Regions from separate parts of the Streptomyces sp. NPDC001922 genome, predicted to be linked through region 2. Evidence: riboswitches for the same ligand, from Rfam matches in the RefSeq annotation. Region 2 holds a riboswitch; each other region holds the start of a gene.

What was found. A riboswitch is a leader RNA that binds a small molecule or an ion and turns the genes downstream of it on or off. The one in region 2 is predicted to bind cobalamin.
Region 1: it holds a riboswitch for cobalamin, as region 2 does, so the genes downstream of both, ACFYYR_RS30250 (ribonucleoside-diphosphate reductase subunit alpha) here and ACFYYR_RS06895 (energy-coupling factor ABC transporter permease) in region 2, are expected to answer to the same signal.
Region 3: it holds a riboswitch for cobalamin, as region 2 does, so the genes downstream of both, metE (5-methyltetrahydropteroyltriglutamate--homocysteine S-methyltransferase) here and ACFYYR_RS06895 (energy-coupling factor ABC transporter permease) in region 2, are expected to answer to the same signal.
Region 4: it holds a riboswitch for cobalamin, as region 2 does, so the genes downstream of both, ACFYYR_RS14390 (ABC transporter substrate-binding protein) here and ACFYYR_RS06895 (energy-coupling factor ABC transporter permease) in region 2, are expected to answer to the same signal.

Annotation. Positions count from the first base shown of each region.
Region 1 is NZ_JBIASV010000020.1:74,497-81,479, reverse strand. Features, by position in the region: gene ACFYYR_RS30275 (glycoside hydrolase family 3 protein) at 1-964, opposite strand, end outside; gene ACFYYR_RS30270 (GntR family transcriptional regulator) at 1,227-1,988, shown strand; gene ACFYYR_RS30265 (DUF3311 domain-containing protein) at 2,222-2,485, shown strand; gene mctP (monocarboxylate uptake permease MctP) at 2,482-4,125, shown strand; gene ACFYYR_RS30255 (thioesterase family protein) at 4,251-4,628, opposite strand; cobalamin riboswitch at 4,827-4,958, shown strand; gene ACFYYR_RS30250 (ribonucleoside-diphosphate reductase subunit alpha) at 5,107-6,983, shown strand, end outside.
Region 2 is NZ_JBIASV010000003.1:310,584-317,566, reverse strand. Features, by position in the region: gene ACFYYR_RS06920 (aromatic acid exporter family protein) at 1-153, opposite strand, end outside; gene ACFYYR_RS06915 (VOC family protein) at 305-1,042, shown strand; gene ACFYYR_RS06910 (GNAT family N-acetyltransferase) at 1,132-1,698, shown strand; gene ACFYYR_RS06905 (chaplin) at 1,956-2,195, opposite strand; gene ACFYYR_RS06900 ((2Fe-2S)-binding protein) at 2,437-3,153, shown strand; cobalamin riboswitch at 3,306-3,501, shown strand; gene ACFYYR_RS06895 (energy-coupling factor ABC transporter permease) at 3,530-4,222, shown strand; gene ACFYYR_RS06890 (energy-coupling factor ABC transporter substrate-binding protein) at 4,219-4,587, shown strand; gene cbiQ (cobalt ECF transporter T component CbiQ) at 4,592-5,341, shown strand; gene ACFYYR_RS06880 (energy-coupling factor ABC transporter ATP-binding protein) at 5,338-6,183, shown strand; gene ACFYYR_RS06875 (DMT family transporter) at 6,384-6,983, opposite strand, start outside.
Region 3 is NZ_JBIASV010000007.1:163,766-170,748, forward strand. Features, by position in the region: gene ACFYYR_RS14575 (GNAT family N-acetyltransferase) at 1-354, shown strand, start outside; gene ACFYYR_RS14580 (LysE family translocator) at 807-1,451, opposite strand; gene metE (5-methyltetrahydropteroyltriglutamate--homocysteine S-methyltransferase) at 1,775-4,105, opposite strand; cobalamin riboswitch at 4,285-4,428, opposite strand; partial or broken gene ACFYYR_RS14590 (ATP-binding protein) at 4,562-4,675, opposite strand; gene ACFYYR_RS14595 (helix-turn-helix domain-containing protein) at 4,784-5,920, shown strand; gene ACFYYR_RS14600 (TetR/AcrR family transcriptional regulator) at 5,943-6,575, opposite strand; gene ACFYYR_RS14605 (MFS transporter) at 6,876-6,983, shown strand, end outside.
Region 4 is NZ_JBIASV010000007.1:121,724-128,706, forward strand. Features, by position in the region: gene ACFYYR_RS14375 (NAD(P)/FAD-dependent oxidoreductase) at 1-694, shown strand, start outside; gene ACFYYR_RS14380 (NAD(P)/FAD-dependent oxidoreductase) at 691-2,025, shown strand; gene ACFYYR_RS14385 (NAD(P)/FAD-dependent oxidoreductase) at 2,107-3,546, opposite strand; cobalamin riboswitch at 3,798-3,979, shown strand; gene ACFYYR_RS14390 (ABC transporter substrate-binding protein) at 4,014-5,012, shown strand; gene ACFYYR_RS14395 (FecCD family ABC transporter permease) at 5,089-6,063, shown strand; gene ACFYYR_RS14400 (ABC transporter ATP-binding protein) at 6,060-6,971, shown strand; gene ACFYYR_RS14405 ((2Fe-2S)-binding protein) at 6,968-6,983, shown strand, end outside.

The sequences.
Region 1 (6,983 bases), on a different contig from region 2:
GGAGCTCGCCGGCGCGGACGGCGGCGACCAGGGCGTCCCGCAGCCGCAGCACGGTGCCCTCGTCCGCCCGTCCGCCGCCGACGCAGACGGCGTCGGCGCCGGCCGCCAGCGCGAGGACACTGCCGCGCTCGATGCCGTAGCGGTCGGAGACGGCCCGCATCTCCATGCCGTCGGTGACGATCAGCCCCTCGAAGCCGAGGCCGCCCTCGGCGACGGGGGCCCGCAGCAGCCCGCCGAGGACGGACGGGCTGAGGGTGGCGGGACGGTGCGGATCGAGCGCGGGCAGCACGATGTGGGCGCTCATCACGGCGCGGGCACCGGCGCGCAGGGCGGCGCGGAACGGGACCAGTTCGCGGGCGTGCAGTGTCGCGAGGCCGGCGCCGACGGTCGGCAGGTCGTGGTGGGAGTCGGTGGCCGTGTCGCCGTGCCCGGGGAAGTGCTTGGCGCAGGCGCCGACCCCGGCCGACTGGAGCCCCTCGACGTAGGCGGCGGTGTGCCGGGCGACGAGCTCCGGGTCGGAGCCGAAGGAGCGGACGCCGATCACCGGGTTGTCCGGGTCGGAGTTGACGTCGGCCGACGGTGCCCAGTTGAGGTTGACCCCGCAGGCGGCGAGCCGGCGGCCCAGCTCCCGGGCGACGGCACGGGTCAGCTCCGGGGAGTCGACCGCGCCGAGGGCGAGGTTGCCGGGGAAGGAGGATCCGGTGCGGACCTCCAGCCGGGTGACGTCCCCGCCCTCCTCGTCGACGGCGACGAGCAGGTCGCCGCGTTCGGCGCGCAGCCGTGCGGTGAGGGCCGCGAGCTGTTCCGGGCCGGCGATGTTGCGGCCGAACAGACCCACCGAGGTGAGACCTTCGCCGAGCCGGCGCAGCAGCCAGTCGGGGGCGGTGGTGCCGGTGAACCCGGGCTGGAGCACGGCCAGGGCGTCCCGGGTGAGGGTGTCGGCCCTGCGGGTGAGCGTCGCCATGGAGAAGCGCCATCCCTTCACTGCAGCGTCGGCTCCGGGACATGGTCTCGAACGGTTGGGGCTAATGGTTTAGACCACTGACCGACCAGCTTGGCCTGGACCAATCGGGGTGTCAATGGCGCCCCTCAGCCGCGGCCGGGTCCGTTACCGAGGCGACACCTGGGCGGGAGCCGTGCCCCGGCGCGCCCGGACCGTGCCACGATGTCCGCGACGGACGGAGGAGCCGGTGACGGCAGCAGGACGTGAGTCGGGAAGGCTGGCCATGGAGAGCGAACGGGCCGACGGCGGCGGGGCGGCGAGCGCGAACCGCACCGCTCGCGTGCCCAAGTACTACCGGCTGAAGCGGCACTTGCTGGAGATGACGGAGACCCTGCCGCCCGGTACGCCGGTGCCGCCGGAGCGCACCCTCGCCACGGAGTTCGACACCTCCCGCACCACGGTGCGCCAGGCGCTGCAGGAGCTCGTCGTCGAGGGGCGGCTGGAGCGGATCCAGGGGAAGGGGACCTTCGTCGCCAAGCCGAAGGTGTCGCAGGCGCTGCAACTCACCTCGTACACCGAGGACATGAAGGCGCAGGGCCTCGAACCGACGTCCCAGCTGCTGGACATCGGCTATGTGACGGCCGACGACCGGCTGGCCGGGCTGCTGGACATAGCGCCCGGCGGCCGGGTGCTGCGCATCGAGCGGCTGCGGCTGGCGAGCGGCGAGCCGATGGCGATCGAGACCACGCACCTGTCGGCGAAACGCTTCCCCGCGCTGCGCCGCAGCCTGGTGAAGTACAGCTCCCTCTACACGGCGCTGGCGGAGGTCTACGACGTGCGCCTCGCGGAGGCCGAGGAGACCATCGAGACCTCGCTGGCCAATCCGCGCGAGGCGGGGCTGCTCGGCACCGACGTCGGGCTGCCGATGCTGATGCTGTCGCGCCACTCGCGGGACACCGACGGCGAGCCGGTGGAGTGGGTGCGCTCGGTGTACCGCGGCGACCGCTACAAGTTCGTGGCGCGGCTGCAGCGGCCCGAGGTCTGAGGCCGGCCCGGCGCCCGGGCCCGGCCCGCCACCGGAGACCGGCCCTCCGGCGGATCCCGGCCCTCCGGCGCGCCCCCCGGGGATCTTCCCGGGAACGCGCCGCACCCGCCCTGACCTGCGGCTCCGCCAAGTGTGTCCGTACCGAGATGCGGACAGGGGCTGACGCCGGGCCGCGCGCTCGCTTAGATTTCCTGCGCACTGCAGTGATCGCTGACAAGGGACGGAGCCGCGGCATGTCGGAACAGCCACCGAGAAGCGAGGGCACCAGGCCGGTGATCACGCCGCCGCGCGTGGTCGTGGCACTGTGCCTGATCGCACCGTTCGTCGCCATGCTGTGGGTCGGCTCGTACGCGCGGGTCGAACCGACGGTGATCGGTATCCCCTTCTTCTACTGGTACCAGCTGTTCTGGGTGTTCGCGTCCACCGGTCTCACCTCGCTCGCCTACGTCCTGGTCCGGCGTGAGCAGCGGGCCCGCAAGGGAGGTGCGCCGGAATGAACGACGGCGTGAACGGCGTCGCCCTCGGCGTCTTCATCTTCTTCTTCGTGGCCGTCACGGCCATGGGCTTCCTGGCGGCGCGCTGGCGGCGGGCGGACAACGCCGACAGCCTCGACGAGTGGGGCCTGGGCGGCCGCAGCTTCGGCACCTGGATCACCTGGTTCCTGCTGGGCGGCGACCTCTACACGGCGTACACCTTCGTCGCGGTGCCGGCGGCGATCTACGCGGCGGGCGCCGCGGGCTTCTTCGCGGTGCCGTACACGATCCTGGTGTACCCGCTGATCTTCACCTTCCTGCCGCGGCTGTGGTCGGTGTCGCACAAGCACGGCTACGTCACCACCTCGGACTTCGTCCGCGGCCGGTTCGGCTCCAAGGGGCTGTCGCTGGCCGTCGCCGTGACCGGCATCCTCGCCACGATGCCGTACATCGCGCTGCAGCTGGTGGGCATTCAGGCGGTGCTGGACGTGATGGGCGTGGGCGGCGGCGAGTCGACCCACTGGTTCATCAAGGACCTGCCGCTGCTGATCGCCTTCGGCGTGCTGGCCGCGTACACCTACTCCTCGGGGCTGCGGGCGCCGGCGCTGATCGCCTTCGTCAAGGACACGCTGATCTACATCGTGATCGCCGTGGCGATCATCTACATCCCGATCAAGCTCGGCGGCTTCGACTCGATCTTCGCCAAGGCCGGCGAGGCGTTCACCCAGACCAATCCGGTGACGGACAAGCCGCGCGGATCGGTGGTGACCGGGGAGCCCGCGCAGTGGACCTACGCGACGCTGGCGCTCGGCTCGGCTCTGGCGCTGTTCATGTACCCGCACTCGATCACGGCGACGCTCTCCAGCCGGAGCCGTGAGGTGATCCGCCGCAACACCACGATCCTGCCGCTGTACTCGCTGATGCTGGGGCTGCTGGCGTTCCTCGGCTTCATGGCGATCGCCGCGGGGATCGAGGTCAAGAACGGCCAGCTGGCCATTCCGCAGCTGTTCGAGAACATGTTCCCGGCCTGGTTCGCGGGCGTGGCCTTCGCGGCGATCGGGATCGGCGCGCTGGTTCCGGCGGCCATCATGTCCATCGCCGCCGCCAACCTCTTCACGAGGAACATCTACAAGGACTTCCTCAAGCCGGACGCGACGCCCGCGCAGGAGACCAAGGTCTCCAAGCTCGCCTCGCTGCTGGTGAAGGTCGGCGCGCTGGTCTTCGTCCTCACCATGGACAAGACCGTGGCCATCAACTTCCAGCTGCTGGGCGGCATCTGGATCCTCCAGACGTTCCCGGCCCTGGTGGGCGGCCTGTTCACCCGGTGGTTCCACCGCTGGGCGCTGCTGGGCGGCTGGGCGGTCGGCATGATCTACGGCACCCTCGCGGCGTACGGGGTGCCGAGTCCGACCAATCCGGCACAGAAGCACTTCGGCGGCAGCGCGGACGCCATCCCGGGGATCGGTGAGATCGGTTACATCGGCCTCACCGCGTTCGTCCTCAACGCCCTCGTCACGGTGGTGCTCACCGTCGTGCTGCGGGCGGTGAAGGCGCCCGACGGCATCGACGAGACCACCGCGGCCGACTACACCGCGGACGCGGGCGAACCGGGCGTGGAGACCGAACTGCCGCCGGCCACCGCGGGCGCGCCGGGCGGGCACTGACCCGGCCGGCCGGTCACGAGAGCCTGCGGGCCGTCGCCTCCCACACGGGGGCGGCGGCCCGTCGGCGTGTCCGGGAGCGCCGCGAGCGGGGCCGGGCAGCGGACGGCGTCGGCGGACGCCGGGCCTCAGAGACGGGCCAGGAACCGGTCGCGGTCGACGATCACCCGGGTGATCTCACCGGTGGCCAGCAGCCGGCCGGCTCCGTCCTGGGCGGCCACGGTGAACCGCACCAACCGGCCGTCGAGGTAGGTGACTTCCGCCGTGGCGGTCACGGTCGTCCCCACCGGTGAGGCCTTGAGGTGGTCGACCTGGACCCGGGTGCCGACCGAGGTGCGGCCGGGCTCCAGCGCGCCCGCGAGCGCGTCGACGGTGGCGGCCTCCAGCAGGGCCAGCAGGCCCGGGGTCCCGAGGACCGGGAGGTCGCCGCTGCCGAACTCCGCAGCGGTGTCGGCCTCGCTGACGGTGCGTTCCGCGGAACCCCGCGCGCCGGTCCTCAACGTCATGCCGGACAGGCTAACCGACGCGCCGGGGTGACCCCGGCGGGTGATCCGCGAGCGATCCCGAATGGGAATCCGGACGGCCCGCGGGACGCGCTGCCCCGTCCCCCAGGGCCTCGGCGCCGTTACCACATCTGTTCCCCTGCAAAGCGCACCACCCGAACCCCTGACACAAGATGTGGTGTTGCGTGCGGACCGCGACACAAGATGTATGCTCTTGCTCGCTGTCGTCGCAGGGGAATCCGGTGTGAATCCGGAACTGTCCCGCAACGGTATGAATGCGCTGGAAATGCACACTTCCAAGTCCGAAGACCTGCCGTCAGCCTGCCCGGATCGACCGAACCGGGCGACGAAATCGTCCGGGCCTCGCGGGTTGGGCCGGTGGACGCTGCGCGGTGCGCTGCCCTGTTCGGGGTGAGGTGTGCCCGTTCGGCGCCCGTCGTGTCCGTCCGTGCGGCCCCAGCCGAGCGAGGGAGAGCACCACGTGACCATCGCGCCCGCCGATCCGGCTTCAGCCGCCGCACCGGTGACGGAGGCCGACGGCCCCGGCACCGCGCTGCTGCGTACCCTGACCGACCTCACCGCCGATCTGCCCGCGACCGACCCGGGCCGGGTCGCCGCCGCCGCGCTCCGCGGCCGCCACGCGGGCTCCGACGAGGCCGAGTTGCGGGAGCTGGCGACCGAGGCGGCCGCCGGCCTGATCGCCGAGGACCCGGAGTACTCCCGGCTCGCCGCGCGCCTGCTCACCCGGGCGGTCGCCGACGAGGCCGCGAGCCAGGGCGCGGTCTCCTTCTCCGCCTCGGTCGCCACCGGTCACCGCGAGGGTCTGATCGCCGACCGGACCGCGGAGTTCGTCCGCGCCCACGCCTCCCGGCTCGACACGCTCGTCGAGGTCGCGCTGGCCGACGGCGCCGACGACCGCTTCGGCTACTTCGGACTGCGCACGCTGCACAGCCGCTACCTGCTGCGCCACCCGATGACCCGCCAGGTCATCGAGACGCCCCAGCACTTCATGCTCCGGGTGGCCTGCGGGCTGGCGGAGGACGGTTCGGACCGCGCCGTCGACGAGGTCGCCGCGCTCTACCGGCTGATGAGCCGGCTGGACTACCTGCCCAGCTCCCCCACGCTCTTCAACTCCGGCACCCGGCACCCGCAGATGTCCTCCTGCTACCTGCTGGACTCCCCGCTCGACGAGCTCGACTCCATCTACGACCGCTACCACCAGGTCGCCCGGCTCTCGAAGCACGCGGGCGGCATCGGCCTGCCGTACAGCCGGGTCCGCTCCCGCGGCTCCCTGATCCGGGGCACCAACGGGCACTCCAACGGCATCGTGCCGTTCCTGCGCACCCTCGACTCCTCGGTCGCCGCGGTCAACCAGGGCGGCCGGCGCAAGGGTGCGGCCTGCGTCTACCTGGAGACCTGGCACGCGGACCTGGAGGAGTTCCTGGAGCTGCGCGACAACACCGGTGAGGAGGCGCGCCGCACCCACAACCTCAACCTGGCCCACTGGATCCCGGACGAGTTCATGCGCCGGGTCGAGGCCGACGCCGACTGGTCGCTCTTCTCCCCCTCCGACGTGCCGCAGCTCGTCGACCTGTGGGGCGACGAGTTCGACGCCGCCTACCGGGCCGCGGAGGCCGCCGGGCTGGCGCAGCGCGCGGTCCCGGCCCGCCAGCTGTACGCCCGGATGATGCGCACCCTCGCGCAGACCGGCAACGGCTGGATGACCTTCAAGGATGCCGCCAACCGCGCCGCCAACCAGACCGCGGAGCCCGGCCGGGTCATCCACTCCTCGAACCTGTGCACCGAGATCCTCGAGGTCACCGACGACGGGGAGACCGCCGTCTGCAACCTCGGCTCGGTGAACCTGGGCGCCCACCTGGGCGCGGACGGGGAGATGGACTGGGAGCGGCTGGACGCCACCGTGCGCACCGCCGTGACCTTCCTCGACCGCGTGGTGGACATCAACTTCTACCCGACCGAGCAGGCCGCGGCGTCGAACGAGCGGTGGCGGCCGGTGGGCCTGGGCGTGATGGGCCTCCAGGACGTCTTCTTCCGGCTGAAGCTGCCCTTCGACTCCCCCGAGGCGTCCCGGCTCTCCACGCTGATCGCCGAGCGCATCATGCTGGCGGCCTACGAGGCCTCCTGCGACCTCGCCGAGCGGCACGGCCCGCACCCGGCGTGGTCCGCCACGCGCGCCTCGCGCGGCGTGCTGCACCCCGACCACTTCGGGGTGGAGCCGAGCCTGCCGGAGCGCTGGGCGGCGCTGCGCGCCCGGGTCGCGGCCACCGGCATGCGCAACTCCCTGCTGCTCGCCATCGCGCCGACGGCCACCATCGCCTCGATCGCGGGCGTGTACGA
Region 2 (6,983 bases):
CGGTGCGAGCAGCGGCGGCGGCCCGCCGGAGATGAGCCACTCCGCGGCGGCGAAGGCGAGCGTCGCGGCCACGGTGCAGCGCACCGTCTGCACGACGATCGGCTCGTTGCGCCGCCGGATCAGGCCGACGACGGTCTCCCGGACTGCAGGCACAGTTCACATGATCGCGTCAGGTCGGGCGGGAGCGTCACCTGCGCCGGTCCATCCGGGGTGGGTCGGCGGGCGAACGGATGCGGCGGATGGCACAGTGGCGGACATGTCCTCCACGCGCGCGGTGCACGGAGTGCCTTGCTGGGTGAGTCTGATGACGCGGGAACTCGAGGCCGCCCAGAGTTTCTACGGAGCGGTGATGGGGTGGACGTTCCGCCCCGGCACCCTGGGCGACGAATTCTGCGTCGCCCTCGCGGACGGACGGCCGGTGGCCGGCATCGGCGCCCTGGCCCACACCATGGCGGTCCCCGTCTCCTGGACCGTCTACTTCGCGGCCGAGAGCGCCGACACCGTGGCCGCCCGGATCCGGGAGCGCAGCGCGACCGTGGCGGTCGGCCCGCTCACCTACGGCAAGGGCCGGGCCGCGCTGGCCGCCGACCCGGCCGGCGCGGTGTTCGGCTTCTGGGAGGGCGAGGTCCTCCCCGAATGGCGCGTCGGCGCCGGCTCCGCCCCGGCGTGGCTGGAACTGCGCACCCGCGACGCCTTCGCCGCGGCCATCTTCTACGCGGAGGTCTTCGACTGGGCCTCCGGACGGCCCGACGGCTGCGAGGTCGAGTACGAGCACGACGCCGTGGTGGTCCTGGCCCGCGGGCAGAAGGTGGCGCGGCTGCGCGGGGGCGGTGTGGAGGCGGATCCGGACCCGCAGGTCCGGCCCCGCTGGAACGTCTACTTCCGGGTGCCTGACGTCGATGCCGCGGCCGAGGCGGCCGTCCGGGCGGGCGGCACGGTCACCGGCGAGCCGGACGACTCCTCGATCGGCCGCTCGGCGACCCTCCGGGATCCGCAGGGCGGCCTCTTCACGGTGACCACGGGGACCGGCGCCGCCGCCTGAACACCGCCGCACCTGAACACCACCGCCTGAACACCTGCGCACACCTCGCCGAGAGGCCGGTGCGCCCCGCTCCGGTTAGCGTGAGGAGCATGTATGCGCCGCTGCGTACGGAACGGCTCGTGGTGCGCGACTGGACCCCCGGCGACGCCGAGGCCGCGCTGCGGATCTACGGCGCCGAGGAGGTCGCCCACTGGCTGACGCCTGCCATGCACCGGGTCGGCGACCTCCCCGCGATGCGCGCCGTCCTCCAGGCGTGGGAGGAGTCGCAGCCCAACCTGGTGCGGCCGTCGGGACGCTGGGCCGTGCAGCGCCGGGAGGACGACCGGGTGGTCGGCGGGGTCGTCATCCGGATGCTGCCGCCTTACGACGAGGACCTGGAGATCGGCTGGCAGCTCAGCCCCGACACCTGGGGCCGCGGCTATGCGACGGAGGCCGGTGCCGCGGTGGTCCGGTGGGCGTTCGAGCAGGGCGTGGACGAACTGTTCGCGGTCGCCCGCCCCAACAACACCAAAGCCGCGGCGACGGCCCGCCGGATCGGCATGGAGTGGGTGGGGGAGACGACCAAGTACTACGACATGCGGCTCAACGTCTACCGCATCCGCCCCTCCGACCTGGCCGAACCGGTCCGCATGCCGACCGACCGCGCCCACGGCTGACGCGGGGACGTCGCGGCGGGTCCGGGCATCGGCGGATCTTGACATCGGGGGTGCGGGGGCCGCGGAGGCGGGGAGGGGGAGTGCGGAGACGGGGGCGGTGCGAGAGCAGGAAAGTGGCGCCCGCCGTCCCGTGGACGGGCGCCACAGCCGAGGGGGCGGAGGAGCCGGAACGCTGCCCGGCGTGCTCCCCTCAGCGGTCGGGGCCCGGGGGCCCCGAGGACTCACCGGTCGACAGAGCCCTGCCGACCGAAGGAACCTCAGCGGTTGGCGCAGGAGTTCCCGAGGGCGGGGTTGGCGACACCGATGACGCTCACGGTGTCCCCGCAGGCGTTGACCGGCACGTGGATCGGGGCCTGGACCAGGTTGCCCGAACCGAGGCCCGGGGAGAGCATGGCGGCACCCTGGGTGCCCGAGTCGGCGACCGCCGCACCAGCGGCGGCGGAGAGGGCGGCACCGGCAGTGGCGGCCAGGACGGCGGCCTTGGCAATACGCGACATGACGCAAACTCTTTTCAGTCGTACAGAAAGAAACGTCCCTGCCTGTGACAAGCAGGGAACCGGATCAACGCACCGGACGAGGTGAAGATGCGCCTCGTGGACGGCTTTGGCCCGATCGAGTGATCGACGGGCGACGTGTTGCCGCCGTCCCTCCGCGCGAGTGCGAAGCGTCCCGCCCCGGGGTCCTCCCGGCCGCCGCCGGCCCGTACGGGAGAATCCGGAGGCGACGGAGAGGAGCCACATGCCGGGGATGTCCATGGCCGCCGGCCTGCGCCGGGTCGCCGAGGCGGGGCCGTTCTTCGCCGTGCGGACCGCGGAGGCGCCGGGAGAGGGGCCGCGCGCCCACGGGTATGTGCCGCTCGCCGAGCTGGACGCGGGCCCCGGTCCGCTGCGCGCCCGGATCGCGACCGTGGCCGGCCGGCTGGGCACGGACGAGCTCCGGGTGGGCGCTTCCCTCGTCTTCCAGGGTCTCGCGGCCCGGCTGTGGTCCCTCGCGCTCGGCTCCGCCGTGCTCGCCGGCGCCCTCCCCGACCTCTCCCCGGAGCGCCTGTGGTGGCACCCGGACCGGAGCGCGCCGGACGAACTCTGGCTGCCCGGCCCCGTGTCGGCGGCGGATCCCGGCACCTCGGCGGACCGGCTGCGCACGGCGGTGGTCGACGCCCACCTCGTCCCCCTGCACCGCGCCGTGCGGTCCGTGTGTCAGGTTTCGGGGCAACTGCTCTGGGGCAACGCCGGGTCGGCGCTGTTCGGCTCGTACCGCGTCCTGCGTGACGGGTGCCGTGCGCAGGGCCGTACCGAGGCCGCGGACACGGCGTCGGCGCTGGTCCGGGAGCTGTTCCGGGAACCGCCGCTGCACGGCACCGGCACCCTCGCGGGCGGCACCTTCACCCGGCGCAGCTGCTGTCTCTACTACCGGGTCCCGGGTGGCGGGTTCTGCGGCGACTGCGCGCTCGCCTGAAGCGACGGCCACCACGGAATCGCCCGCGGGACCGTGAACATGCTCACGCGAGGGGCGCGTGGTCGGTCGCCCGCGCCCCGGAAGCGCACCGTGCTCCAGCCTCCGGTGGTGGCCGATACCAACCCCCGGTTGTGGCCGGAGCGTGCTGCCCACTAACCTCGCAGGGCCTTGGTGTACGGGAAACCGGTGATGAAACCGGTGCGGCCCTCGCCACTGTGATCGGGAAGTCCGGTTCCACCCTTCGGGGAGCCACTGGGACGCCGAGCCGCCGGCTCGGTGCCCGGGAAGGCGGAGTCCGGGCGGCACGACCCGTCAGCCAGGAGACCGGCCGGGGCGCGTCGTCCATCCACGAGGTGCTGGAGAGGTTCGCTTTCCCATGCATATAGCCGAGGGGTATCTGCCCCCGTTGCACGCGGTCGCCTGGAGCGCCGCCGCTGCCCCGTTCGTCGTCCACGGCGTCCGGTCCCTGTCCCGCGAGGTCAAGGAGAACCCCGAGAGCACGCTGCTGCTCGGCGCCTCCGGAGCCTTCACCTTCGTTCTCTCCGCCCTCAAGATCCCGTCGGTGACCGGCAGTTGCTCGCATCCGACGGGCACCGGCCTCGGGGCCATCCTGTTCCGGCCGCCCATCATGACGGTCCTCGGCACGATCACCCTGCTCTTCCAGGCGCTGCTGCTCGCCCACGGCGGACTCACCACGCTCGGGGCCAACGCCTTCTCCATGGCGATCGTCGGCCCCTGGGCCGGATACGGGGTGTACCGGCTGGTCCGGCGGCTGGGCGCACCGCTCATGGCTGCCGTGTTCGCCGGGGCGTTCGTCGCGGACCTCAGCACCTACTGCGTCACCAGCCTGCAGCTCGCGCTGGCCTTCCCCGACCCGGGCACCGGAGTCCTCGGCTCCCTCGCCAAGTTCGGCGGCATCTTCGCCGTCACCCAGATCCCGCTGGCGGTCAGCGAGGGCATCCTCACCGTGCTGGTGATGCGCCTCCTGACCCAGTCCAGCAAGGGGGATCTGATCCGGCTGGGCGTGCTGTCCCGCTGCGCGGACGAGCAGGAGGCCGTTGCCCGATGAAGCGTCACACCAAGATCAACCTGCTGTTGCTGGCGCTGGTCGTCGCTCTGGCGGTGCTGCCGCTCGCGCTCGGCCTCGGGGACCACAAGAAGGAGCCCTTCACGGGCGCCGACGCCCAGGCCGAGTCCGCGATCACCGAGATCCGGCCGGACTACGAGCCCTGGTTCAGCCCGCTCTACGAACCGCCGTCCGGCGAGGTGGAGTCCGCGCTGTTCGCCCTTCAGGCCGCGCTCGGCGCGGGCGTCCTGGCGTACTACTTCGGGCTGCGCCGCGGGCGCCGTCAGGGTGCGGAGCAGGCCGCGTCCCAGGGCGGCTCCGGGGCCCCGGGCGGGGCGGCGACGCCGGACCGCGAGACCGCGGCCTAGCCGCGTGCTGCCCATCGACGCGGCGGCGCACAGCAGTCGCTGGCGCCGCCGCCACCCCCTGGACAAGGCCGTTCTCGCGCTCGGTCTGACGGTGTCGGCGGTCTGCCTGCCGCCGTGGCCGGGGTCGCTCCTCGTCGCGGTGGCCGCGCTCGTCCTGCTGCTGGGTCCGGCCGCCGTGCCGCCCCGTCAGCTGTGGCGGGCCTACCGCATTCCGCTCGGGTTCTGCGTCACCGGCGCCCTGCCGCTCCTCGTCCGGCTGGGCGGCCCGCACGGCCCGCTCTCCCTGGCTCCGGACGGGCCCGCGCACGCCGGACAGCTGCTGCTGCGCACCTCCGCCGCGTCGCTCGGGGTGCTGCTGTTCTCGTTCACCACGCCCCTGTCCGACCTGCTGCCCCGGCTGGCGCGGGCGGGCGTGCCGCCCGCGGTGGTCGATGTCGCCCTGGTCACCTACCGGATGGCCTTCCTGCTCCTGGACACCGTCTCCCGGGTCCGCCAGGCCCAGGCCGCCCGGCTGGGCCAGTCCGGACGGGCCGCGGCCTGGCGGTCGCTGGCCGGACTCGGAGCCACCGTGTTCGTCCGGGCGTTCGCGCGGGCCGCCCGGCTCCAGGCGGGGCTCGCGGGCCGCGGCTACGACGGCTCCCTCCGCGTCCTGGTGGCCGACGCCGAGGTCTCCCGGCGCTTCGTGGCCGCGTCGGTCACGCTCCTGGCGGGGATCGCCGCCCTCACGCTCGCACTCGAAAGGCTCACCCCATGACCGCAGGACCGCACGTGGTGGAACTCCTCGGCGCGGGATACGCCTACGAGGACGGGCCGGCCGTCCTGGACGACATCACCTTCGGCATCCGCGACGGCCGCAGCCTGGCGCTGCTCGGCCGGAACGGCAGCGGGAAGACCACCCTGCTGCGGCTGCTCAGCGGAGGCCTCCGGCCCTCGGCGGGCGAGCTGCGTCTGGAGGGAACCACGGTCTCCTACGGCCGCGCGGGGCTCACCCGGCTGCGCACCACGGTGCAGTTGGTGGTCCAGGACCCGGACGACCAGCTCTTCGCCGCATCGGTCGGGCAGGACGTCTCGTTCGGCCCGATGAACCTGGGGCTCCCGGAGCCGGAGGTGCGCGAGCGCGTCGCGGACGCACTCGCCGCGCTGGACATCACCGCGCTGCGCGACCGGCCCACGCATCTGCTCTCCTACGGACAGCGCAAGCGAGCGGCCATCGCCGGAGCGGTGGCCATGCGACCGCGGGTGCTCATCCTCGACGAGCCGACGGCGGGCCTCGACCCGCACGGTCAGGAACGGCTGCTGGAGGTGCTGAGGCGGCTGCGGGCGGCGGGCACCACCGTGGTCATGGCCACGCACGACGTGGACCTGGCCCTGCGCTGGGCGGACGACACCGCCGTGCTTGCACCGGACGGCCTGCACACCGGGCCGACCGCGGAACTGCTGGCCGACGGGCGGCTGCTGGACGAGGCCCGGCTGCGGCGCCCGTGGGGGCAGGCGGCGGCCGAGGTACTGCGGGCCCACGGACTGCTCGGACCGGACGCGATCGGGCCGCGGACGCCGGAGGACCTGGCGGGGTACGCGGTGGCGCGAACGGCCTGATGCCGGATTCCCGGGCGATCCCGGGTATCGCGCCGGTCCCGGGGCCGGGTTCCGGTTTTCGGGGGCCCGGCCCCGGCATCCGGTCCGGCATCTCGTCAGGCGCTTCGTCCCGGTGCCGCGGCCTGTCCCGGGTCCGGGGCGCCGGATGCGTTCCGGTCACGGTGTCCGGTTCTGCGTCCCCGTCAGGCGGGCCGGGGCGGTCAGCCTGTGGTCAGCAGGGGCGGCCCGTCCTCCCGCACGCCGGGAGCGGGGTCGGGAATCCGGCCCGGGGGGCCGTCCGCCGTCAGGACCACCAGACCCCATGCCGTGAGCGCCCCGGCCGCGAGTGCCGCCGGAACTCCGGCCGCGCCGAAGCGGAAACCTTCGTGCAGCAGCCCGATGCCCACCGCCGCGGCGGCCACCGGATTGACGACCGTCACCGTGGCCAGCGGTGCGGTCAGCCCGCCTCCCCGGTAGGAGGCCTGGGACGTGACCAGTCCCGCGACCGCCAGCAGCGCCACCACGCCCAGGGCCGGCAGCTCCCCGGTCACCGGGACCGACGGCCACGCCTCCGCCACCGACTTCACGAACACCGACGCCATGCCGAAGCACACCCCGGACGCGCCGGCCAGCAGGACACTGCGCGCTCCCGGCCGCCGCGCCCGGCGGCTCAGGAGGACCAGGACCGTCACCGTCGCCGCGGTCCCCACCGCCACGCCGGACTGCTCACCGCCGGTCAACGGCCGGGACTGTCCGCCCTCTCCGGTCAGCAGCAGGAGCCCGGCCAGCCCGGCCGCGGTCAGCAGGGCGCCGCGCCGCCC
Region 3 (6,983 bases), on a different contig from region 2:
GTCATCGCGTACGACGGCAATGAGGTGGCGGGCTTCGCCTACGGTGCCCCTGGTACCGAGGGCCGCGAGTGGTGGCGGGAGCACGTGGATCCGGCGCCGGAAAGGGGGCGCACGTTCCACTTCTCGGAGCTGATGGTGCGTGAGCGGTGGCGGAAGACGGGTGCGGCCGGGCGGCTGCACCGGGCGCTGATGGAGGCCCGGACCGAACACCTCGCCGCGCTGCTGGTGGATGTGACGCACCCGAAGGTCCAAGTGCTGTACGAGTCCTGGGGGTACCGGAAGGTGGGGGAGGACCAGCCGTTCCCGGACTCCCCGGTGTTCGCCGTGATGCTCGTGGACCTGCCGCTGATCTGAGCAGAGGCTTCTCGGTCCGCCCAGGGTCCTGGAGGGCAGGCCACGACAAGCGGTCACCGTCGCTTGGCGAGGCCGATCCGAGAAGGGGGCGTGCCGCGTCGTTCGTGTTCCTGAGCATCCGGCGTGCGGGCCGCCGGCCTGCGGCGTGATGCGCTCGGCCAGGAACACCCCGCCGGTGCTCCGGCGGTTGGGCGTCAGACGCAGGAAGGACACCGGACTGGGTGCGGTCACGCTGGTCAGCGCGGCAGCGTGGGCAAGGATGCCGGCGCTGACCGGGCGCCGGTGGGACAGTCGTCCGGGGCGCCGCGGGTCGTACAGAGCGGGGCGCCGGAGCCGACGACCGGTCTCCTGACGGTCCCGGTGCGGGGGCGAGGCGAGGTCATGTCTTCCTCGGTACAGACACCGCCGCAGCCATCGTCATCCGGCTCCGCTCATGGCCGGCCGGACAGAACCTAGTCCGCCCTGCCCGTCGCTGCCACCGTCACTCCCAGGCCGATCATCGCGCAGCCGCCCGCCCCGCCGACCATGGAGAGACGACGGTCCGAGCGGGCGAACCAGGAACGGGCTGCCGAGGCACCCAGGCCCCAGAGAGTGTCCGTGATCATGCCGATGCCCACCGGGACCAGGCCCAACACCATCATCTGGGAGGGAACGTGGCCCGCGGCGTGGTCCACGAACTGGGGCAGTACCGCCGCGAAGAAGACGAGGCCCTTGGGGTTGGTGACGCCCACGAAAATGCCGTCCAGGACTGTGCGGAGATCACTGCGATGCTCGCCCGCGGGCGCCTCGAAGTTCGCCGCGCGCATCTCCTTGCGGTGGCGGAACGCCTGCACGCCGAGAAGGACGAGATAGGCCGCGCCGGCCAGCTTCACGCCCATGAATACCGCCGCCGAGGTCTCCACCAGCGCGCCGAGGCCCCACGCCACGGCGACCACCAGGACGTACGAGCCGATCAGGTTGCCGAGAACTGTCGCGAGCGCGGTACGGCGGCCGTGTGCGAGAGCCCTGCCGATCACGAACAGCACGCTCGGCCCCGGTATCACGATCACCAGTAGCGACATCGTCGCGAACGCGAGGATGCTCTCCGTGGACACCATGTGTCCGTCACCTCCTGGAATGGCTGCCGACGGCTCATTCAAACAGACGATGGAATACCGGCTCCAGGCTCACCCACATGCTGATATGTGATGCTGCGAGCTGCGAGCCGGCGAGCCGAAGCGCCCGGCGAGTGCTGCCGGCGGTGACGAGGCACCCGGAGATCAGGACGATCGTCGAGGCCCTGGACCTCGTCCAGGGCTGTGGCGGCGAAGCCGGTCAGCCCAGGACGGCATGGAGGACCGGAGCGGCTCCTCCGGTCCCGCGGTCCGCGGGCGGTGCCGGACACCAGGGCATCCGGCACCACCCTCCGGCCGGGCCCCGGTCAGGACTCCGTGGTCGTCGCCGGCAGCCCGTCCCGGACCTCGCGGGCCGCAGCGACCAGGTTCTCCAGTGACGCCCGGACCTCCGCCCAGCCGCGGGTCTTCAGCCCGCAGTCCGGGTTGACCCAGAGCCGTCCGGCCGGGATCGCGTCGAGTCCCCGGCGGAGCAGGCCCGCCGCCTCCGCCACGTCCGGGACGCGGGGCGAGTGGATGTCGTAGACGCCCGGCCCGACCTCCCGCGGGTAGCCCGCGGCGGCGAGCTCCCCGGCGACCTGCATATGGGAGCGGGCGGCCTCCAGGCTGATCACATCGGCGTCCAGGTCGTCGATGGCCCGGATGATGTCACCGAACTCGGCGTAGCACATATGGGTGTGGATCTGGGTGTCCGGACGGACCCCGCCGGTCGCGAGCCGGAAGGCCTCGGTGGCCCAGGCGAGGTACTCCGGCCGGTCGGCCGAGCGCAGCGGCAGCGTCTCGCGCAGCGCCGGTTCGTCCACCTGGATCACCGAAGTCCCGGCCGCCTCCAGGTCCTGCACCTCCTCGCGGAGGGCGAGGGCGACCTGGCGGGCGGTCTCGGCGCGCGGCTGGTCGTCGCGGACGAAGGACCAGGCGAGCATGGTGACCGGGCCGGTCAGCATGCCCTTGACGGGACGCTCGGTGAGGGACTGCGCGTAGTGGGTCCAGCGGACCGTCATCGGCTCCGGCCGGGAGATGTCGCCGGCCAGGACCGGCGGACGGACGTAGCGGGTGCCGTAGGACTGCACCCAGCCGTGCCGGGTGGCCAGGTAGCCGCTCAGCCGCTCGGCGAAGTACTGCACCATGTCGTTGCGTTCGGGCTCACCGTGCACCAGCACGTCGATTCCGGCCCGCTCCTGGAAGGCGATCACTTCCTGGATCTCGGCCGCGATGCGCTTGTCGTACGCCTCGCCGTCGATGCGGCCGGCGCGCAGCGCGGCGCGTGCCGTGCGCAGCTCGCCCGTCTGCGGGAACGAGCCGATGGTGGTGGTCGGCAGCAACGGCAGCCCCAGCTGGGCCCGTTGGACGGCCGAGCGCTCCGGGTACGACGCGGACCGCCGGCCGTCGGCATCCGTGAGGGCCGCGGCGCGGGCGCGTACGGCCGGGTCGCGGGTGAGGGGCGAGCCGGTGCGGGAGGCCAGGTCCGCACGGTTGGCGGCGAGTTCGGCGGTGATGGCACCGGTGCCGTGCGTCAGCCCGCGGGCCAGGGTGACGATCTCGGCGGTCTTCTGCCGGGCGAACGCGAGCCAGCGGGCGATCTGCGGATCGATGTCCCGCTCGGCCGCGGCGTCCAGCGGCACGTGCAGCAGTGAGCAGGAGGACGCGACGTCCACCCGGCCGGCGAGGCCGAGCAGGGTGCCCAGCGTCGTCAGGGACGCCCCGAGGTCGTTGATCCACACATTGCGGCCGTTCACCACACCGGCCACCAGCCGCTTGCCGGGCAGCCCGCCGACCGCCGCCAGATCCTCCAGGTTGCCGGCGGCGGTGCCGGTGAAGTCCAGGGCCAGCCCCTCGACCGGTGCCTTGGCGAGCACCGGAAGCGCCTCGCCCAGCCGGTCGAAGTACGAGGCCACCAGCAGCTTCGGCCGGTCCGCCGTGCCACCGAGCTCCCGGTAGGCGCGGGCGGCGGCGTTCAGCTCGGCCGGGGTGCGGTCCTGGACCAGCGCGGGCTCGTCCAGCTGGACCCATTCCGCCCCGGCGGCCCGCAGCGCGGCGAGCACCTCGGCGTAGACCGGGAGCAGCCGGTCCAGCAGGGTGAGCGGATCGAAGTCGTCCGGCACCTCCGGTCCGGGCTTGGCCAGCAGCAGATAGGTGACCGGTCCGACGAGCACCGGACGGGCGGCGAGGCCGAGGGCCAGGGCCTCCCGCAGTTCTGCCGTCTGCTTGCCGGGGTCGGCGGTGAACACCGTGTCCGGGCCCAGTTCCGGCACCAGGTAGTGGTAGTTGGTGTCGAACCACTTGGTCATCTCCAGCGGCGCGACGTCCTGAGTGCCGCGCGCCATCGCGAAGTAGCCGTCCAGCGCGTCGGCCTCGACGGCCGCGCGGTGCCGGGCGGGAATCGCGCCGACCATGACGCTGGTGTCCAGGACGTGGTCGTAGTACGAGAAGCCGCCGGTGGGCACCTCGTCCAGGCCCGCCTCGGCGAGCTGCCGCCACTGGGACCGGCGCAGCCCGGCCGCGGTGTCGTGCAGGGCGCCGGCGGTGATCGTGCCCTTCCAGTAGCCCTCGACGGCCTTCTTCAGTTCCCGGTCCGGGCCCTGCCGCGGGTAGCCGTGCACGGTGGCCCGTGCGGTGGCGGCTGCGGATGTGCTGGTCACAGAACTCTCCTTCGCGAGTGTGCTCCTGGGGGACCCCGGCACGGGCCGAGGGCGCGAAGGGACGACCGGACGGCAGGCCGTACGCGGTGCTGCCGCGGTACCCGCCTGCTTCCGTACGCCGACCCGCCCTCGAGGTCACCGGGATCTCCGCGCGCCGGGTGGGCGCACGGGCAACGGGCAGGTCTTCGGACTCGCGGGCACGTCTGCCGGGCAGACCCCTACTGGCCGTCGCTTCCCAGGCCCGTCGGACCCAGTGCGTATGACGGCGGTCGTTCCCACTCACCGCTGCGGGGCAGTCCCGGATTCCCACCGGGTTCCCTCTTGCGACGCCCCGCCTGGCGGACAGGGCGAACCAGCTGCACCGGCCACCCTAGTCCCGTCCGGCGCCGCGGTCAGCACCGTTCACCTGCCGGACCGGCGTGCGCGGCTTCCGGACGAGGCCGCAACGGGCCGGAGTCAGTCGTTCTTCCGAGCGCACTCGGCCCACACCCGCTTGCCCCAGGGCAGTGGGTCGGTCCCCCAGGCCTCCGCCAGCGCCCCCACCAGTGCGAGGCCGCGCCCGCTCTCATCCGTGGCGCTGTGCGTTCAGGTAACCGGCGTTCCCGATCGAGGGGACGGGCCGCACGGGAGGCCAGGGGAGGGGCCAGGACGAGTAGCTTGGTCGCAGGGAGGCACTGCATGAACGACCAAGCGGGACGCGCCCGGTTCGGCGCCCATCTGGCGGGCCTGCGCAAGCGCGCGGGTCTCTCGCAGCGCTCGCTGGCGCTCCGGTTGTGCGTCACTGCCGGGATCACCACCTTGACGCGTCACGAGGTCTCCCGGTGGGAGCGCGGCGGGCGCATCCCGGCCGCTTGGTTACCACCGCTCGCGCATGTGCTCGGGGTGCCACTGGACGGCCTGGAGCGGGAAGCCGCGCGGGCCCGGGGCGAAGCCGAGCCGCGGGTCTGCGCCGGCCGTGAGCCGGACACCTACGTGCAGGACGCCGTGGGATGGCTGCTCGCGCATGACAACCGCCACGGTGGGGACCATGTGGCGGACGCCGCCGTACAGGTGTGGGAGGCCGAACGGGGCCGGATCACCGGCGACGACAAGCAGCACCTCGCACAGGTGGCGGAGATCGGGGAAGTGGCCGGGTGGCTGCTCCACGACGCGGCCCGGTTCCGTGAGGCGCGCGCCACGCTCGCGGAGGCGCACACCCTGGCCCGCCTCGCCGGTGACGCCCCGCTGGAGTGGTTCATCCTGGACCTGATCGCCATGATCGACGTGCACACCGGCCGTGCCGGTGAGGCTGTGGCGATCACGGACGAGATGCTGACCGGCCGTGAGGTACCCGGCCGTGTGGCGCTCATGGCTCGCGTACGGCGTGCACGGAGCCTTGCGCAGGCCGGAGACCGGAGCCGGGCGCTGGACGCTCTGGAGCGAGCCACAGGGGGTCTCCAGGATTCGATACAGGCCAACGACCCCGCGTTCACGTGGTGGATCGACAGCACCGAAGTGGAGCTGCACACCGGCGAGGCACTGCTGAGCCTCGGGGACCCGCGCGCGGCGCTGCCGCACCTTCAGCGGAGTTCGGAAGGTTCCAGGGGAGGCGGGGGCCGCCGGGAGTTCGGCAATGTGCTCGCGGAGCTGACCGCCTTGGTGCAGCTCGGTGCGTGGCGGGATGCCGAAGCGCCGCTCCTCCGGCTGGAACCGGTCCTGCGCACGGTCACGTCGTCCCGGACCCGTGTCCGCCTCCGGTCCACGCTGCGCGCCATCGACTGCGACGCCCCGTCGTGGCTCGCGGACACCGCCCGCGAAGTGGCGGCAGCCGGGTAGGGCGGGTGTGGGCCGGCCACGCCTACGTGGTTCGGTACGCCCGGAGGAAGGTCCGCACTCCCTCGACGACGAGTGGCCGGACGCGGGTGTCCTCCGCGGCATTCGCGGAACCGAGCCTGTCCAGCGCGACGCCGAAGGTCAGCGCGATGAACTGGTCGGCTGCGAGCCGGGGGTCGGGGACGGCGAGCAGCCCCGCGGCGGCGAAGGCGGCGAGCCGCTCGGCAAGAGCCTCCTCGGGGGTGTCGGCCATGGGGTTGTAGCCCCGGTGCGGCAGGTGGCCTGACTCCCCCCGGACCAGTCGTTGCAGCGTTGCGTACTCCGCCGAGCCGAGCATGTCGGTCGAGATGCGCATCGAGAACGTGACCAGGGCGTCCTCGAGATCGACAGGCTCGGTGAGGTCGGTGAGGGTCTCGTCGAGGGTGCGCCGGATCGTGGTGATCATTGACTGGCCGGTGGCGTCGACGACTGCTTGCAGCAGCGTCCGCTTGTCGCCGAAGTAGTCGTAGACCGTTCGCTTGGACACCTCGGCCCGGGCGGCGACCGCGTCGACGCTGGTCCGGTCGAAGCCGTCGGCGAGGAACAGTTCCCGGGCCGCCGAGAGGATGGCGGCCCGCTTCACCGCGGACCCCTCGCGCAGTGTCTTCGTGGTCGCCATGGGCAACATCCTAACCGTCCTACACTGCACGGTGTAGTGTAGTGTCGCATCGTAGGGCGTGGCGCACTCGTGCACCGGCTCCGCCCGGCAGAGCCGTCCCTGCGCCGACTCGCCTGCCGCTGCCCCGGGTTCACCCCGGCGGACGGCCTCGGACCTGTCCTCAAGGCACCAAGCGCAAAGCACCGAGCACACTGCGACCCCGCGTGAGGGGCCGCTGTATCCGTGCCGGACCCGGCACGGATACAGCGCCACGCGTATGGCCGCCGGCCCTGCTCGCCCGGCAATGACGGAAGGACGTCGATGACCGCAACTCTGGCTCCACCGGTCCGCATCGGGAGGGCCGCTGTCGGGGCCCTCGGCATGCTGGCCGTCGCCACCGGTGCCCTGGAGTCGGTGGTGACGCCGACG
Region 4 (6,983 bases), on a different contig from region 2:
CGGCAAGGGGGTGCTGGTCACGCCGACCGTGTACGGCAACGTCCTGCTGGGACCGACCGCGGAGGACCTCGACGACAAGACGGCCACCGGAACGTCGGCCGACGGGCTGGCGTTCCTGCGGGAGCGCGGCGCACGGATCCTGCCCGCCCTGCTCGACGAGGAGATCACCGCGGTCTACGCCGGACTGCGCGCCGCCACCGGGCAGGAGGACTACCGGATCCGGGCGCACCCCGGGGAGCGCCGGGTCACCGTCGGCGGCATCCGCTCCACCGGCCTCACCGCCTCGATGGCGATCGCCGCGCACGTGGTGGAACTGCTCGCCGCGACCGGCCTGGGCCTGGGCACCGCCCACGAGCCGGCGCCGCTGCGGATGCCGAACATCGGCGAGGCCTTCCCCCGCCCGTACCAGCGCGCCGAACTGATCGCCGCCGACCCGGAGTACGGCACCCTGGTCTGCCACTGCGAGCGGGTGTCCCGGGGCGAGATCCGCGACGCCCTCGCAGGGACGGTCCCGCCCGGCTCGGTCGCCGGGCTCCGGCGCCGCACCCGGGCCATGAGCGGCAGGTGCCAGGGCTACCACTGCGGCGCCGCCGTGCACGCGCTGTTCGCCCGGGGCGGCGGCCCGGGCGCAGTCCCCGCCGTCCCCGCCTCTCCGGACTCCCCGGACTCCCCGCGAACGAGGACCCCGTCATGACGGCCGACCCGCCTCCCGCCCTTGCCGGAGCGTCACCCATCGCCGGAGTGTCGCCCACCGCCGCCGGTCCGCTCCGGCGCAGCGTCGACGTCCTGGTCATCGGCGCCGGGCCGGCCGGGCTGACCGCGGCCGCCCGGCTCGCCGCCGCGGGCGCCGGACGGGTGGAGGTCGTCGACCGGGAGCCGTACGCAGGTGGGCTCACCCGCCACTGCCCTCACCGCGGGTTCGGCGTGAGCGACCTGCACCGGCTGCTGACCGGCCCGGACTACGCCCGGCACCTGGCCGACGCGGCCGTACGCGCCGGCGCCGTCCTGCGCACCGGGGCCGGCGTCACCGGCTGGGCGGGCCCGCTCACCGCGGCCGTCACCGGCCCGGCCGGACTCGAACGCCTCACGGCACGGGCCGTCGTCCTCGCCACCGGTGCCCGGGAACGGCCCCGCAGCGCACGGCTGGTGCCCGGCACCCGCCCCGCGGGCGTCCTCACCAACGGCCAGGTCCTGCGGTCCCTGCACGGTGGACTGCGGTCCCCGCACGGTGGACATCGCGGCACGGTCGGCCGCCGCGCCGTCGTCGTCGGCGCCGGGCCGTCCGGCCGTGCCACGGCGCTCGCCCTGGGCCGGGCCGGGACCGAGGTGGCCGCGCTCGTCACCGGCCTGCCGCGCCACCGGTCCTCCTGGGCACAGACCCTCCCCGCCCTTCCGGACCGGGGGATCCCGCTGCTCGCGGACACCACGGTGACCGGACTCCACGGCCGGGACCGGGTGGAGGCCGTCGGGCTCCGGCACCGCGACGGCCGGGCCATGACGCTCCGCTGCGACACGGTGGTGTTCACCGGCGACTGGATCCCCGACCACGAACTCGCCCGCACCGGCGGCATATCCCTCGCACCCGGCTCCCGCGGGCCGTCCGCCGACACCGCGTTCCGCACCTCCGAGCCCAAGGTCTTCGCGGTGGGCACGCTGCTGCGCCCCGGCGAGTCCGCCGGTACCGCCGCCCGGGACGGCGCGCTCGTCGCGGAGCCCGTGCTGCGCCACCTGGCCGGCGGGGGGTGGCCGCCCGCCCCGGTGCCCGTGCTGGCCGAGGCACCGCTCGCCTGGGTCACCCCCGACCGGATCGGCCCCGTGAACTCCCTTGCCGCGCACGGGAGGTTCAGCCTGGAACCGGCGGAAGTGCTCGTCCGGCCACGGCTGATCGTCCGGCAGGACGGCCGGACGCTGCACCGGCAGCGGGTGTGGGAGACCGCCGTGCCCGGACGGCCGGTGCGGCTCTCCGCGGCATGGTGCGCACGGGCCGCGGCCCACGGGGGCCCGGTGCTCGTCTCCGTCGCGTGAACGGTGGCCTGCGGGGGACGGACGGGAGACCGAGGCGGCGTCTGCCTTCGGAGACGGCCCCGCCCGGCCGCCCGGCACCGCTCACCGCCCCGAGATGACCCCCGCCAGCCGGGCGAACGCGGAGGTGTGCGCCAGGCCGGCGCTCTCCCGCCGGTCCGCGGCCCGGAACAGGGCGTGGATCAGATGAACCCCCGCCCACCGCAGCGGCTCCGGCTCCCAGGGCCGCACCTGCCGCCCGACCCAGGGCAGCGCGGTCAGTTCGGTGTCCTGCCGCAGCAGGAGGTCCCGCAGCGTGCGGCCCGCCAGGTTGGACGTCGTCACCCCACTGCCCACGTACCCTCCGGCCCAGCCCAGACCGGTGGTGTGGTCCAGCCGGACCGTGGAACACCAGTCCCGCGGCACGCCCAGGACACCGCACCAGGCGTGCTCCACCGCGGAGTCCGCGGCGGGCGGGAAGAGCGTGACGAGCGCGCGCCACAGGGCGTCCACGGTCTGCGGCCGGGTGACGCCCCCGGTGTCCGTGCGCGAACCGAAGCGGTACGGAACTCCCCGGCCGCCGAGGGCGATCCGGCCGTCCGCGGTGCGCTGGGCGTAGATGTAGGCGTGGGCCGTGTCGCCGAGCACCTCCCGGTTCCGCCAGCCGATCCGCTCCCACACCGTGTCGGGCAGCGGCTCGGTGACGATCATCGAGCTGTTCATCGGCAGCCACTGACGGCGCAGTCCGGCGATGCTCGCGCTGAACCCCTCCGTCGCCCGGATCACATAGTCGGCGGTCACCCTGCCCCGGTCGGTGCGGGCGACGGCCCGCCCTCCGGCGTTGCGGGGGAGGATCTCGGTGACCGTGGTGCCCTCCAGGATGTCGACTCCGCGGGCGGCCACCGCCCGTGCCAGCCCCGAGGCCAGCGCCGCGGGCTGGACGGCGGCGGCGTGCGGCGTCCAGGCGGCCGCCGACGCCCCCGCCACGGCCACCCGCTCCGCCCGTTCCGTCGCGTCGAGCAGCCGCAGGTCCTCCTCGGCGAAGCCCCAGTCGCGCTGTTCCTCGACAGCGGCCAGCAGCCGCGCCTGCTGCGCGGGGCCGACCGCGACGCGCAGCATGCCGCCCTTGTGGATGCCCGCGTCGATGCCCTCGGTGTGCGCCACGGCGATCACCTCGTCGACGGACCGGAACAGGGTGCGCTGCATCTCCCGCACCGCGGCCCGGCCGTGCTGCGCGGCGTAGCGCTCCCGGGCCCCGGCGAAGCCGTGGTAGAGCCAGCCGCCGTTCCGCCCGGAGGCGCCGAATCCCGCGAACTCCCGCTCCAGCACGGCGATCCGCAGACCGGGCCGGTCCCGCGCGAGGTAGTACGCGGTCCACAGGCCGGTGTAGCCGCCGCCGACGATCGCCACGTCGTAGTCGCGGTCCCCGGGGAGGGCGGGCCGGCGCCCGGGCGGGCCGCCGTCCCGGTACCAGAAGGAGACGCCGCCGTTGACGAATCCGTCCGCCAAGGGTGCCGTACGAGGAGTGGTCCGGCCGTGGTTCATCCGAGGGGCCCCGCATTCCCGGTGGTCGCAGACCGTTCAGGGTAGGCGGTACCGGGCCGGACGGAACACCCCCGTCGGTGCCGGGCCGGCCGGACACCCCGTCGGTGCCGGACGGCGGAGGAACGGCGACCGCTCCGGCCTGCCGCACCCCGGGCGGGCGCGGTTCCCCACGGAGGCGGTTCACACCGGGGCGGTTCCCGCAGGGCAACGAGCGGCGCAGCTCACGGGCTCGCGCCCTGGGCGGGCTGATCGCGCTCTGACAGAATGCGGGTGTTCACGAGGCGGCGGACCCCGGGAAGCCGGTGCGAATCCGGCACGGTCCCGCCACTGTGACCGGGGAGCCGCTTCGAACGGCGGTGTGCCGCACGGCGCACCGCGCCGGGACGGGCCGCTCCTCGGGAGTCAGACACCGGACTGCCGCCTTCAGCACCGACCAGGGGACGCGGATCCCCCGGAGGAGGCATGCCATGTCCCGGTTCCCGGGGTCACTGCGCGTCCGGACCATCGCGGCGGCTCTGCTGCTGCTCCCGCTCACCGGCTGCGGCCTCGCGCCCACGGACGACCGGCCCGCCGGCCGTTCCGCCGCCGCGAAGGGCTTCCCGTACACGGTCACCAACTGCGGTGTGAAGACCACGTTCACGGCTCCGCCGAAGCGGGCCGTCACCCTGAACCAGCACGCCACCGAGGTCATGCTCGCCCTGGGCCTGGAGAAGCGCCTGGCCGGCACCGCCTACCTCGACGACCGGGTGCTGCCCCGCTTCCGGGACGCCTACCGGGGCGTCGACGTCCTGGCCGACAAGTACCCCTCGTACGAGAAGCTGCTCGCCGCCGGACCCGACTTCGTCTACGGCGGCTACGCCAGCGCCTTCGACAGGAGCGAGGGCCGGGACCGCGGTTCGCTGGAGAAGAGCGGGGTGCACACCCGGCTCAACATCGAGAGCTGCGGCCGCGGTCCGGTGCGGGTGGACCGGCTGCGTCAGGAGATCCGCGAGACCGCGCGCACCTTCGGCGTCCCCGAGCGGGCCGACGCCCTCCTGGCCCGCCAGGACAAGCAACTCGCGGCCACGGCGAAGCGGTTGAAGGGCGCGGACCGGCCCTCCGTCCTCGTCTACGACAGCGGCGACAGCGCGGCATTCACCGCGGGCGGCAAGGGCATCGGCAACGAGATCGTCCGCCTCGCCGGCGGCCGGAACGTCTTCGCCGACCTCGACCGCACCTTCGGCGACGTCTCCTGGGAGAAGGTCGTCCAGCGGCGCCCCGAAGTGATCGTGATCTACGACTACGGCGGCACCCCGGTGGCGGCCAAGAAGAAGCGGCTGCTCCGCGACCCGGCGCTCGCCGACGTTCCGGCGATCCGGAACAAGCGCTTCGCGGTGCTGCCGCTGTCCTCCGCCGTGCTCGGCGTGCGGGTGCCCGAGGCGGTCGACTCGCTGGCCCGGCAGCTCCACCCCGGACACGGCGGTTAGCGCGGTGCTCCGCCGAATACCGCGGACCCCGGCGGGGCGGCTCCGCTGCTCCCTCGTCCTCGCCGGCCTCGCGGCCGTGTTCGCCGCGGCGGCGGTCGCCGGGCTCGCCCTGGGCCCCGTCCGGATCCCCGCCGGGGATGTGCTGCGCATCCTCGCCGGGGACACCGGGGCCGGCCCGTTCACCACGATCGTGCGCGACGTCCGGCTGCCGCGGGTCCTGCTCGGCGCCGTCGTCGGCGCCGGACTCGCCGTCGTCGGGACCGTTCTCCAGGCCCTGGTCCGCAACCCGGTGGCCGACCCCTTCCTCCTCGGCATCTCCTCGGGCGCCTCGACCGGCGCGGTGCTCGTGGTGGTGCTCGGTCTCGGCGCGGGGGCGACGTCCTTCGCCCTGCCGGCCGGTGCCTTCGTGGGATCGCTCGGCGCCCTCGTCGCCGTCTACGCCATGGCCCGCCGCGGCGGGACGATGACCACCGGCCGGCTGGTCCTCGCCGGGGTGGCCGTGCAGTACATCCTCTCCGCCCTCACCAGCCTGGTGCTCGTCACGGCCGCCGAGGCCGAACACCTGCGGGCCGTGCTGTTCTGGACCCTCGGCGGTCTCGGCGGCGCCCGCTGGGACGCACTGCTCCTGCCCGCGGTCGCCCTCGCCGTCGGTACCGCCGTGCTGATGGCGCTGGCCCGGCCGCTCGACCTGCTACTCGTCGGCGAGGAGGGGGCCACCGTCCTGGGGCTGGACACCGGGCGGTTCCGGGCGGCGGTGTTCGTCCTCGCCTCGCTGGTCACCGGGGTTCTCGTGGCCGTCAGCGGAGCCATCGGCTTCGTCGGCCTGGTGGTGCCGCACGCCGCCCGGATGGCCGTCGGGGCCGGACACCGCGCCCTGCTCCCGGTGTCGGCCCTCGGTGGCGCCGCCTTCCTGGTCCTCGCCGATCTGCTGGCCCGGACCGTCGCCGCCCCGGCCGAGGTTCCCGTGGGCGTGCTCACCGCCCTGGCCGGCGGCCCCTGCTTCCTGTGGCTGCTGCGGCGCACCTCTCGTACCGAAGGGATCACCGGATGAGCGCCCGGACTCCGGCGCCCGCGGAACTGCGGGCCGAGGCCGTCTCCTTCCGCGTCGGCGGCGCCCCCGACGGGCGTCCCATCCTGGACTCCGTCGACATCGAGGCCCGCACGGGGGAGACCGTCGGCCTCGTCGGCCCCAACGGCAGCGGCAAGACGACCCTGCTGCGGTGTGTCTACGGCACCCTGCGGCCCACGGCGGGCCGCATCTTCCTCGACGGCCGGGACATGGCGGAGCTCGGCACCAAACGCCGGGCCCGGCGCATTGCCACCGTTCCCCAGGACGCCGGTGCCGTCTTCGGGCTGACGGTCCGCGACATGGTCGCCATGGGCAGGTCCCCGCACAAGCGCTTCTGGGAGACCGACACCGCCGACGACACCGCCCGGGTGCGGGACGCCCTGGCCCGGGTAGGCGCGGACGGCCTGGCGGACCGGCACGTCGAGGAACTCTCCGGCGGCGAGCGCCAACGCGCCCTCGTCGCACGGGCCCTGGCCCAGGACCCGTCGCTGCTCGTCCTGGACGAGCCCACCAACCACCTCGACATCCGGCACCAGTTGGAGGTCCTCTCCCTGGTCCGCGCCCTCGGCACCACGAACCTCCTGGCGCTGCACGACCTCAACCTCGCCGCGTACTACTGCGACCGGATCCACGTACTGGCCGAGGGCCGGGTGGTGGCCTGCGGTCCGCCCGCGGAGGTGCTGACGGAGGACATGCTGGCCGAGGTCTACGGGGTGCGCGCGGAGGTGGGCGTCCACCCGGTGACCGGCGCACCGACGGTGCTCTACCTGCCGCCGGAGGCCGAACACCGGGCCGGCGGCCGGGAGACGGACCGGGGCGGGAGAGCCGCGCCGGTCACCGGTATGCGGCGTACTCCCGCGTCGGGGGCTGCCACGGGCGGGCAGGCGTGAGCGCCGTGCCCG